2 regions of the Nostoc sp. UIC 10890 genome follow, and region 2 is predicted to be linked to the other one. Evidence: predicted binding sites of a transcription regulator. Region 2 holds the regulator's gene; the other holds the start of a gene.
What was found. The regulator NtcA, encoded in region 2, controls nitrogen genes in cyanobacteria. The targets are predictions, from matches to a motif close to TNTGTANNNNNNNNTACANA.
Positions count from the first base shown of each region.

Region 1: ACWATR_RS20490 (DUF3120 domain-containing protein) is a predicted target of NtcA. The motif match lies at 2,144-2,163, and genes of this name have one in related genera.

Region 1 is NZ_JBSGKF010000001.1:4,960,383-4,966,487, forward strand. Features, by position in the region: gene nadB (L-aspartate oxidase) at 1-225, opposite strand, end outside; gene psbU (photosystem II complex extrinsic protein PsbU) at 376-804, opposite strand; gene ACWATR_RS20490 (DUF3120 domain-containing protein) at 1,362-2,141, opposite strand; gene ACWATR_RS20495 (undecaprenyl-diphosphate phosphatase) at 2,589-3,413, shown strand; gene ACWATR_RS20500 (TIGR03279 family radical SAM protein) at 3,504-4,829, shown strand; gene ACWATR_RS20505 (mechanosensitive ion channel family protein) at 5,971-6,105, shown strand, end outside.
Region 2 is NZ_JBSGKF010000001.1:5,403,359-5,409,463, forward strand. Features, by position in the region: gene ACWATR_RS22430 (SLBB domain-containing protein) at 1-207, opposite strand, end outside; gene ACWATR_RS22435 (ABC transporter ATP-binding protein) at 706-1,689, opposite strand; gene hisB (imidazoleglycerol-phosphate dehydratase HisB) at 1,966-2,601, opposite strand; gene fabI (enoyl-ACP reductase FabI) at 2,717-3,493, opposite strand; gene ntcA (global nitrogen regulator NtcA) at 3,872-4,543, shown strand; gene ACWATR_RS22455 (DUF3084 domain-containing protein) at 4,713-6,105, shown strand, end outside.

The DNA.
Region 1 (6,105 bases), 440 kb from region 2:
ACCCGCCTGGATTGTATCTTCAATGTGCAAGGTAGGAGAATCTTCTGGAGCTACCGCTGCGGCAATGCCACCTTGTGCCCAATCACTGGCGGACAAAGTGACAGTTTCTTTGGTAATCAAGCCGACTCGCAGGGATTCTGGTAGACACAGCGCTGTGTAGAGTCCGGCGGCACCAGCACCGACTACTAAGACATCAAATTGGCTAGGAATATCTATCTGAGACAAGGTAATGGGTAGGGGGAAGTGAGTATTTAGAAGTTAGGAGTTAGGAGTTGTGAATTTTTAACTCATAACTCCTAACTCCTAACTCATATCATGTCCCACTTCTTAGAATCAGAAGTGGGCTGCTATTTGCTACATTAACTGCATATACAGTTATCTGTAGATACCGTTGTTAAAGCGATCGTCTCCCTCATTGAAGGCAGGCTCTAGTTCTGTCACGGTGAAATTATCGAGGTTAGCTTGCAGGGTTTGTTTTTGGCGATCGCTCAATCCTGGAAGATCCAATACATCCTCTACATTTTTGTAGGGAGCATTTATGATGATTTTCTTAGCCAGGGTGGGATAAAGTCCTGGAAACTGCTGAAAAGCTCGGACGTTGGTATTATTCAAATCAATTTTTTTACCAAATTCCGTTCCTAGCTTCTTATCTGCCCGATTCTGCCGCTCAATTGCCAAAACTGGGACTTGGGGAAAAGCAAAACTGTTGAAACTAGCAGCTTGGGCTATCTGAGTTGTTCCCAACCATCCCCAGCAACCAAGTAACAAACTAAACACTGTTAATAAACGCGCCAATCCTTTCACGATTTTCTACCTCTTTCCATCAAACAGCAATAAAAGTTTTAAGCTAACAGTGGTCATTAGTCATTAGTCATTAGTTATTAGTCATACTCTGCGGGAAGTCGCTAATGCGTCTACGTGAGAGCGCTAAGAACAAAGGATAAAGGACAAAGGACAAAAGCTGATAGCTTAATTAACACAGCAGTCATCAGAAACTAATATACAGCGTATTAATATCCACAATATTTACCGTTACTGGGTTTGACTGTAATTTTGCCAAAAATTTTCATCGAGGAAGAGTGCCCGCATGGCTGCAATAGTCTTCTATCCATGATCCTGGTAGCATTCCCCGCTAGACGAAATCTTTTCGGGGTGGCTGATTCTACCTGCCAAGCAGACACAAAACCGTCAGATATCTAATACCGAAAACCCTAGTAAGAAGGCTTGATGGTGATGAACTGTTATGTAATATTTCTTAACCAATTAATTATCTACAGCCTCATTCTTGATGTGCTGTAGACTGGGCTGGAAAAAGTTTCGATAAGAGAAGGCTACACGATGATTACAACCTCTGGCCTGGTTCACGCTGCGATCGCAGCTAACAAAAATAGGCTGTCTACCAAAATTGTGCTTAAAACTGCGCCACCAAAGGCATACCAGTGTCTTTGATTTCGACCTAAAGCTAAAATCCCGACTGTTAGTAGCACTAAGGCAAGAATTATTGCCCAACTTTGTCCCCAGGGTGTTTGTACTTGCATGAGGGCATTTTGTAAGATTTGCGGTGCGCTATCTGCATCTACTCTCATAATTTGCCGCCAATAGGGCATCAAATCTACTAGATAAAAATATACATCTGTTAAAGCTGTACCGAGTAAAGAACCTAAATAAAACCAGCTACCCACCTTGCCCCAATTCTTCATTAGACACCAGCAAGCAAACGGTAAACCGATAGATTCCACTGGCAGATGCCATAAAGGTTCCCAACGTAACCAGCCCCAGTAAATCGCTCCTGCTAACCAACTACCGCTAAATCCTAAGAGCAAATCTCCCCAGACGTAGGTTGCAGTCCGTGACATTAAGCTAAAACTTAGCCACACCCAAAATGCTGTAAGCGCTAAACTCAGATTTGGTAGCGATCGCACTATTGGCGCTTCTATAAATACTGGCACTGATACCAAAAACACTGCCGCCGCAAACACTAGCCAAGTTTGTCGCTCAGAAATAGATAAGGGGAGAGAAGGAGACAAGGAAAGTGTAGATTCCAGTTGCCTGATGCCATTCTGCCCAGTGTCAGCTAAATTCAACTCGGTATCAATAGAAGGGGTAGAAGCAGTGTAGGAGGACAATGTATTATTAATCAAAGTTTTTAATATTTGTTACTAAACTTTATCTTATTTAAGATATCACACTTTAAAATCCCCCCCTGGGGCATTGTAATTATACTGAAATTTCGGGGAGCGCGGGCGCAAACTAAACAAAACGTTCTGCACTAGACGAATCCATTAAATTTGCACTATATACATAACTCCTCTTTCAGGAGTGCTGTTAGCGATAGTGGGGCTTTGAGTCAGTGCTGAATGCTAGTTAAAAAGTGAACTGGTATCAGTCCGCTAAATATTAAAGTTTGATGAATTACCAAAATTGCGTTGACTTATTGAGGTGGGTGTAAGAACATAGTCAGCGTCTTCGATGATGTTATTGATTCAGTCAAATTGAATTTTCTACAAGATGTAGGTGCAAGAGAGAGTATATAAAAGAACATCATCTAAACAATTATGTCTATAACAGAAAAAAGGTATTAATTGTATATGGAGTTTATCCAAGCTTTTATTTTGGGTATTGTTCAAGGGATTACAGAGTTTTTGCCCATCAGCAGCACTGCACATCTTCTGATTGTGACAAAGGTATTTGGTTGGAAAGAACTAGGTTCTAAAGATTTTGTTGATGCAATTCAATTTGGCAGTGTTATAGCAATTGTTTGGTATTTTTGGTCACTGATTTCTAGTATTGTCAAAGGTGGAATCAAAGCACTAAAAGAGAAAGACTGGCAACGTGAGGAATGGAAAATTCTTGTTGGTATTGCAGTAGGAACAATACCTGCTTTAATTACCGGCTTTATTTTAAAAGATATTCTACCGGAAAGTGCATTAATAATTGCCATAATGTCAATTATTATGGCGATTTTACTAGGGTTAGCAGAAAAAATTGGCACTCGCAAGCGAGGTTTCGATTCATTGCAGATTCGGGATGGTATTTTAGTTGGATTGGGACAAACACTTGCTTTGATTCCGGGTGTTTCTCGTTCTGGTTCAACGTTGACAACTGCCTTATTTTTAGGATTAGAACGCGATACAGCAGCGAAATTTTCATTTTTGTTAGGGTTTCCAACGCTTACTATTGCTACCCTGTATAAAAGCCTAAAAATATTCAATTTATTTCAAGCCCAACAGTTGCCAGATAACATTGTTGGACTGTTAATTGTAGGGATTATTTCAACTTTTATTTTTTCCTACCTATCAATTGCATTTTTGATCAAATACTTACAAACCAAAAACACGTTGATTTTTGTTTGGTATAGATTAGCATTCGGTAGTGCTATTTTAGCTGCGATCGCAGCAGGTTGGAAAGGATAATAGTTATTAGTCATTAGTCATTTGTCATTAGTCATTTGTCCAAACTAAATGACCAATGCCCCATGCCCCATGCCCCATGCCCCATGCCCCATGAATACAATTCATCCTGCCCGAATTACCAAGGTTCTTCCAGACTCAATAGCCGCAGAGATTGGCTTTGAAGCCGGGGATGCGATCGTTGCTATCAATGGTACACGTCCCCGCGATTTAATTGATTATCAGTTTTTGTGTGCTGATGAAATCTTGGAACTAGAAGTTTTAGACGCTGCTGGTAAAACTCATAGCCTAGAAATCGAAAAAGATTACGACCAAGACTTGGGGCTAGAATTTGAAACAGCCCTATTTGATGGTTTAATTCAATGCAATAACCGCTGTCCATTTTGCTTTATCGACCAACAACCACCAGGTAAGCGCACCAGCTTGTACTTTAAAGACGACGATTACCGTCTAAGCTTTTTGTACGGCTCTTATCTTACCCTCACCAACTTGCCAGAAAGAGAATGGCAGCGGATTGAACAAATGCGCTTGTCTCCGTTATATGTTTCTGTTCATGCTACAGAACCCGAAGTTAGAATTAGGCTGCTGAAAAATCAGCGTGCGGGACAAATCTTAGAGCAACTCAAGTGGTTTAAAAAAAGGCGGCTACAAATTCATGCTCAAGTAGTTGTTTGTCCTGGTATTAATGATGGTAAACATCTGGAGCAAACTCTCAAAGATTTAGCGTCCTTTCATACTGGTGAAGTGCCTACTGTGGCATCGGTGGCAGTTGTGCCAGTCGGGTTGACACGGTTCCGTCCCCAAGAAGACGAACTCACACCCGTAACCAGGGAAAAAGCTAAAGAAGTGATTTCTCAAGTCAAAACACTATCAGGGCAATTTCGCCAGAAATTTGGTTCCAGCGTTGCTTGGTTAGCTGATGAATGGTTTTTGATTGCAGGTGAGGAATTGCCAAGCGAATCTGAGTATGAAGAATATCCCCAAATTGATAACGGTGTTGGTTCTATTCAATTGTTTATTAAACAATTTGCAGCCGCCGCAACAGAATTACTACCGTCAAAAGTTTATCCTCAGAGAAAATTAACTTGGGTAGTAGGCAACGCAGTAGAAAACGCATTTCAACCTATCTTGAAACGTTTAAATTCTGTTGAAGGTTTAGAAGTAAATATGCGTGCTTTATGCAGTGATTATTGGGGACAAAATATCACTGTCACGGGTTTACTAACAGGTCATGATTTGCTGTTGAACTTACAAGGGCAAGATTTGGGAGAAGGAATTTTACTGCCAAATGTAATGCTCAAACATGGTGAATTGGTATTTTTAGATGATATGAGTATTGAAGAATTAGCGTGTAAATTAGATACAAAAATCTTACCAGTAGCAGGAGTTGAAGATTTAATCCATACCTGTATTCTTTAAACTGGATTTTGCTAACTCTTTAGTCTAGACAATTTAACTACGTTCTGCAAGAGCTTCTTGCTTAGTGCTTTGGAGAACGCATTTTTAACCTAGTTTTTTGATCCCTTATGGTGTAGACTGAAAATCAGCAGGTAAATTTTAGCGATAGCGTGCAGGCAATTAGGCTAATCAGCTAACCAATGCTAGCTAACTGGGCATTGCTGCTGGTATGTACAGCAGTTTAGGGTTAGCAACATAAAAATAGCTCTGGTAAAAAGCTGATCAAAAACAAGGTAAATTTAAATCCTTACCATCTTTAGCCACCTGCCCCAATAGAATTGAGGGCAATCCACAAACTGCACGTGTTTGTGTGGTCAATTTTAGATAGATAGCTTCTAAGGTTAGTCATATTTAGGGAATAGCCTAAATACGAAGTTTCATCGATTCACCGACCAAATTAACTTTGCCTAGTCCAAGTCTTTGGGCTAAAAATTTTTGGCATTCATACATTTGGATGCAACACACAAAGTTTACAAATTTTGATTTGTAAGCTTCTTGTTCACTATTACACTTAATTAAATCTCATGACTGATTTTAACCTTATCCGAAATATCTGCATCATAGCAGTAGCATATCTATCCAGCATCTATTTTTGGATATCTTTATCTCAGGATTCAAACGATTAAAATAACTGCTAAAAGATTCACTCCAAAGAATATTTTAGTAGTTTGGACAGTTTAAGTGATAAGTTTGTCTTTAAGACCATAGATAAGCATATCATTTGATAATCTAATCTGTCAAGAAATAGGGCGGATATCTCAGGAAAAGGCAGCTAGAGAAAACTTATACCAGGAGTTCAGCCAGATAGCAAGGGACCATCCCAATTTTGGAAAAACACGAATAAATCTCCACCATCAATATTTTTTGTCTTTGCTTTTGTTACCAAGCTTGTAAGCTGTTACGCATAAAAGATTGCATATTTAATCATGTAGCTTGTTCCCTGTTGATTTTCAACGGTCAGCGGTCAACAATCCTGATGATTAATCGTGTTTTCTGAATGTGTTTGAACTTAGCAACTGGTGACAGAGTGTCGTAGAGAGATTGAAAGTAGATTTACCAATTTGGGATGCTCTTGATAGCAACTTGTACATTAATTTCCGAAATGGATATTTTTTCGTCAGAAATTTTCACAAATAGAGACTTACAAATTGGGTTACTAGGGCTAGTAGCCGGACTTTTTATTTTCATAGTTGGTCGTTTCATGATTTCATTGACAAATTTACTCTGGAAACGTTTG
Region 2 (6,105 bases):
TTCAAAGACATTTACACGGATGCGATCGCCGCCTCCTAATGAATAATTAGTATCTATTTGTGTTTCTGTGGTTGATGGTTGTGTAGCTGGTGGGAATGGTTGTCCCTGAGCTAGACTGGCAGATGACACAGCGGCATTGACAGCAGTTAATAAAGCCACACCCACAACAGGCTGAGTTAGGAATTTAGACAAACTTTTGTTAAGCATATTTACCTGAGACTCTGAAACTACGATCAATAAAGTACTGTCTAAACATTTTTATTTTGACTATACCTAAGTATTCAAGTTCCCCGACACTCTTATTTTCCTAGAAAAGTGTGATTTTCCGGAGGGAATTTGTTTATTGAATTTAAATTTTTAGTGAAGTTAGCTTAAAGTTAATGCTGCTTGAATATGGCAATTATCAAAAAATATAGGATTTACGCAATTAAACACAGTTTATACAATAAATTTTATCTTAGTCAATCAAGTACTTACGAATAAATTTTTATTGTCAAAGTTAATTTGATGACATTTAAAATCTGCAATGGGTAGTAAGAGACTACCAAAATTATGGGCAAGTTCATTAAATAAATACAAATAAACTTAAAAAGAGGTCAGAATTTTATTTTTTCTGGGTTGGGTTGAGCAAAGATAATTCCAAAAGGCAGAAATTTTGAGTTTTGTTCTTCAAGTCAACCGACAATTTGCTATTTGGTAACAAAACTAATTTAATGAGTTATCTTTTCTTTGTATTTGTTGAATAAAAAACTCTTCTAGGGAGTGACGCGACAAGTTCATGGTAATAATTTTACCCTCCATTAGACGAAGACTGGAAAGAAAATCATAGTAATCATCTTGTAGTGTACCGTGCCAGGAACCATCAGGCTCAAATATAAGAGTGGGTATCCATTTTTTGAGAATTTCCCCATCACCACCTTGACCTTTGACGTGATATGTATTTTTTCCGCCCAAGAGTTCATTGAGGGAACCAGAGCAAATTAGTTCACCTTGAGCCAGGATGGCAATGCGATCGCAAATCTGTTCTACTTCACTAAGAACGTGGCTGTTGAAAAAAATCGTCTTACCAGCGGCTTTGAGCGCCAAAATAATTTCCCGCATTTGGTAGCGTCCTACAGGATCAAGCCCAGACATTGGTTCATCCAGAAAAACTAAATCTGGCTCGTTAATTAGTGCCTGTGCCATGCCAACACGCTGTAGCATTCCTTTGGAATAGCGACGCAGCAGCTTTTTACGGGCATCGGCTTGGGATAAACCCACTAATTCCAGCAGTTGGGGAATACGTTGGCGTTGGACACTTTGGGGAATTTGGAATAGCCCAGCCGCTAGCTGCAAAAACTCCCAGCCAGTGAGATAGTCATATAAATAGGGATTTTCCGGCAGATAGCCGATATGTTGCTTAACACTGCGATCGCCTATTGGTTTACCCAACAACGATCCCCGTCCAGAGGTGGGATGAATAATTCCCAGCAACAATTTTAAAAGTGTGGTTTTACCAGCACCGTTTGGCCCCAGCAACCCAAAGGTTTCCCCTTTGTAAACCGTTAAAGAACAGTTTTTGAGAGATACGACTTTTTGATTTAGCCAAAAACCAGTGCGGTAGACTTTTCGCAACTCAGAAGTTAGGACTACTGGCGGAATGTCTGTCGTATTAAGTTGAGAATTAGGGTCATCTGCAACAGACTTCATCTCGGTTAAATCACTATTTATCAGCTTGGGATTAATTACAAATTACCCGGTAGGCTGATAATAACCATCAACAACTGGTGTGTCAATTATTGGGGAGTGGGGAGTGGGAAAGAAGCAAGGGAGTAGGGGAGCAGGGGAGTAAGGGAGCAGGGGAGCAGGGGAGCAGGGGAGAAGAGAAGTTGTAGAAAGTTAAAGTTTTCTCCCCTCTGCCCCTCTGCCCCTCCGCACCTCTGCCTCTTTTCGATGCCCAATATCCAATATCCAATTTGACTCCTTTCATAGAACTCCCTTAGAACTGGGAATTATGCCAGCACGTCGGGGGTCAATTTCCACCGCCAGCCGTGTTGCTCTTGCAAACGCCTTAAATGTTGCTTCAATGATGTGATGGGAATTAATGCCATCCAATTGCCGAATGTGTAATGTCATTTGGCTATGGTTCACCAAAGCCACAAAAAATTCTCGTACCAGTTGGGTGTCATAGGTTCCTACGCGCTGGGTAGGAATTTGCAAGCCGTAGCTGAGGTGAGGGCGTCCAGAAAAGTCTAGTGCTACCTGAACTAAGGCTTCATCCAGTGGTGCAAGAAAATTACCAAAGCGGACAATACCTTTTCTATCGCCTAGTGCTTGGTTAAAAGCTTGTCCTAAAGTAATGCCTACATCTTCGTTGGTGTGATGGTCATCAATTTCCCAGTCTCCCTTGGCTTGGACATCTATATCAATCAGCCCGTGGGAGGCAATTTGATGCAACATGTGATCTAAAAACGGAATGCCTGTTGCTGCTGTGCAAGTTCCTTTACCATCCAGGTTGATAGTAACTTGCACACTAGTTTCACCAGTGGTGCGGTGAACAGTGGCAATCCGAGAAGTTTCAGTTAGGCGATCGTAGTTTGAATTAATTTTGCTGATTTGCATGGGAAATAGGGCATGGAGAATAGGGCATGGGGCATGGGGAATGAAAAATGGACAAGAATTTTACTAATACTCAATTCCCAATGCCCAATCCCCAATGCCCCATGCCCAAATTATCTTACATTCCCATAATTTCATATCCTGCATCTACATACAGAATTTGTCCGGTAATCCCGCTGGACAAATCACTACATAAGAAAGCGGCCGTATTGCCCACTTCTAGCTGAGTGACAGTGCGTCGTAGAGGAGCTACTTCTTCTACATGATGAATCATATCTAAAATTCCACCCACTGCTGAAGATGCCAAAGTGCGGATGGGGCCTGCGGAGATGGCATTCACGCGGATATTTTGCGGTCCTAGTTCACTAGCCAGGTAACGCACACTCATTTCTAACCCCGCCTTAGCAACTCCCATAACGTTATAGTTGGGGATTGCCCTAACACCGCCTAAATATGTCAGGGTGACGATGCTACCTCCCTCTGTCATCAGAGGTTTGGCTGCACCACTTAACTGCACCAGCGAGTAGGTACTAATTTCTAAGGCGGTGTTGAAGCCAGAACGAGAGGTTTGGCTAAAATCTCCAGTTAAATCCTCTTTGCTGGCAAAGGCCAGGCAATGAATGAGGATATCTAGCTTTCCCCATTGTTCGCGGATTGTCTCAAAGGTAGATTTAATTTGGTCTTCATCTTGGACGTTACAGGGAAGAAATAAGCTGGGGTTGAGAGGTTCTACCAACTCCGCAACTTTTTTCTCCATCTTGCCGCGTTCATCCGGTAGGTAGGTAATGCCCAGGTTTGCTCCAGCTTTGTGCAGTTGTTGGGCGATGCCCCAGGCGATCGAGCGGTTATTGGCAATACCTGTAACAAGGGCATTTTTTCCAGTCAGATTTAGCATAGAAATTGTTAATGCGATCGATCATTAGGAGCATACTAGAATCTGACACTAGTTTGTCTTTGTTTTATACAGGATTTGCAAAAATGAATATTGCTAAGGGTGTTTTCTGTGAGAAAAATCTTGATTTTTTATAAAGATATTCTCAAGATATCTTTATTTGTTCTTCAAAAAAGCTTTTAAATACAGCTATTGGAACTACTTATCAACAATTAGTAGCTGAAAGGATCAACAATTATGTATCATTATAAACAAAGAGTTATGAAGAGATTAGTTTGAGTATAGGAAAGTACAGAAAGGTTGACGGTGCTTTATTCATTTTTCGGGTGTATTCTTAGGTAATCAGTTTTTGTTTTTCCGGCATTGGGTAGGGGAAGGGAGATGATCGTGACACAAGATAAAGCCCTAGCAAATGTATTTCGTCAGATGGCGACCGGGGCGTTTCCGCCAGTTGTGGAAACGTTTGAACGCAATAAAACGATCTTTTTTCCTGGCGATCCTGCCGAACGAGTTTATTTTCTTTTGAAAGGTGCTGTTAAACTTTCCAGGGTGTACGAGGCAGGAGAGGAAATAACGGTAGCATTGCTGCGGGAAAATAGTGTTTTTGGTGTATTGTCATTGCTGACAGGAAATAAATCGGATCGATTTTACCATGCGGTTGCATTTACTCCTGTGGAATTACTGTCAGCACCAATTGAACAGGTAGAGCAAGCACTCAAGGAAAATCCAGAATTATCAATGTTAATGCTGCGAGGTCTGTCTTCGCGAATTTTACAGACGGAGATGATGATTGAAACTCTTGCTCACCGAGATATGGGTTCTAGGTTGGTAAGTTTTTTGTTAATTCTTTGTCGGGATTTTGGCGTTCCTTGTGCAGATGGGATCACTATTGATTTGAAGTTATCTCATCAAGCGATCGCAGAAGCAATTGGTTCAACTCGTGTTACCGTTACTAGGCTACTGGGAGATTTGCGTGAGAAAAAGATGATTTCTATCCACAAAAAGAAGATTACTGTGCATAAACCTGTTACCTTAAGTAGGCAATTCACATAAAAACAATTGGAAAAAGGGGAATCGGCGCGTGTTCTATTTTGAAAAATGACACTAATAGCTAGAGGTAAATCTAAAAATTGAGTAATTTCAGCTATTGCCAATTTCCACTTCTTTCCAGACAATGCTTAAAAGTAGTAGGCTGTATCTGGAAGGATTTCGGTAGCTAAAGATGACCACCGGATACATCCTAATCGCAGCAATTTTAATCCTGGGAGGCGTAATTGCAACCGTGGGCGATCGCATCGGCACACGAGTTGGCAAAGCCCGCCTCTCACTTTTTAAGCTTCGTCCAAAAAATACTGCTGTACTGGTCACTATTTTTACGGGTGGCTTGATTTCAGCATCAACTTTGGGGATTTTATTCGCTGCCGACGAAGGCTTGCGAAAGGGAGTCTTTGAATTAGAAGATATTCAAACAGACCTCAGACAAAAACGAGAACAGCTAAAAACCGCAGAAACTCAAAAAAGTCAGATAGAGAGTGAGTTAAGCCAAGCCAAAATTGCCCAAGCAAAGGCACAACAAGACTTGCAGGCAATCAACCAATCTTTGCAGGCGGCGAATGCCAAACAACGCCAAACACAAGCTCAGTTAAACCGCACCATTAGTCAACAAGCCCAAACTCAAACTCAACTCCAACGCACTCAAGGTCAGCTAGAACAAGTTGTAACTCAGTACCAAAAAGCCATAACTGAATTGCAAAGCGTTTACAACCAGAGAAAGGAGTTACAGGCAGCAGTTGAACTACTGAAGACAGAACGTCAACGACTGTATGCTGAAGCGAAGAAAGCCATTGACGAAGCCAAAGCAGCGATTGAAAAACGCGATCGCGAACTTGCTAACCGCCAAGAAGTTATAGAACAACGCGATCAAAAAATTGCTCAATTGGATAAACTGATTCAAAAGCGTAATCTCGAAGTTGCAGCGCGAGAACAAGTGATTGCCAAACGGGAATCTCGTCTTAAAGAATTGGAAGGACAACAGGAGCAATTAGAACAGGAAGTTGCAAGGCTGGAAAAATATTATCAGTCCTACCGCGATTTACGTCTGGGTAAGCTTGCCTTAGTTCGCGGTCAAGTTTTGTCCGCGGCTGTAGTTCGTGTTACCCAACCTGGTGCTGCTCGTCAGGCAGTTGTACAACTCTTACAAGAAGCCAATCGCAACGCCAACCTGGAATTGAGTGAGCCTGGTGCAAATCCTGCAAATGCAGAGCTAATACGCTTCACCCAGGAGAGGGTTGAGAAATTGAGCAAGCAGATTGAGGATGGTCAAGAATACGTGGTGCGAATTTTTTCCGCTGGTAATTACGTCAGGGGAGAAAAGCAGATAGAATTTTTTGCCGATACAGCCCGGAATCAATTGGTTTTTTCGGGAGGCGCGGTGCTGGCCACAACTAATACTGATTCCAAAAGCATGACATCCTATCAGTTACAGCAGCGGTTGGAAATACTAATTTCTGCTTCTCAATTTCGTGCCCGTAACGCCGGAATTGTCGAAAATGTCCAAGTAGACGGGACTTTTTTGCGCTTTGTCAACCAATTAAGACAGTATAATCAACCCTTGG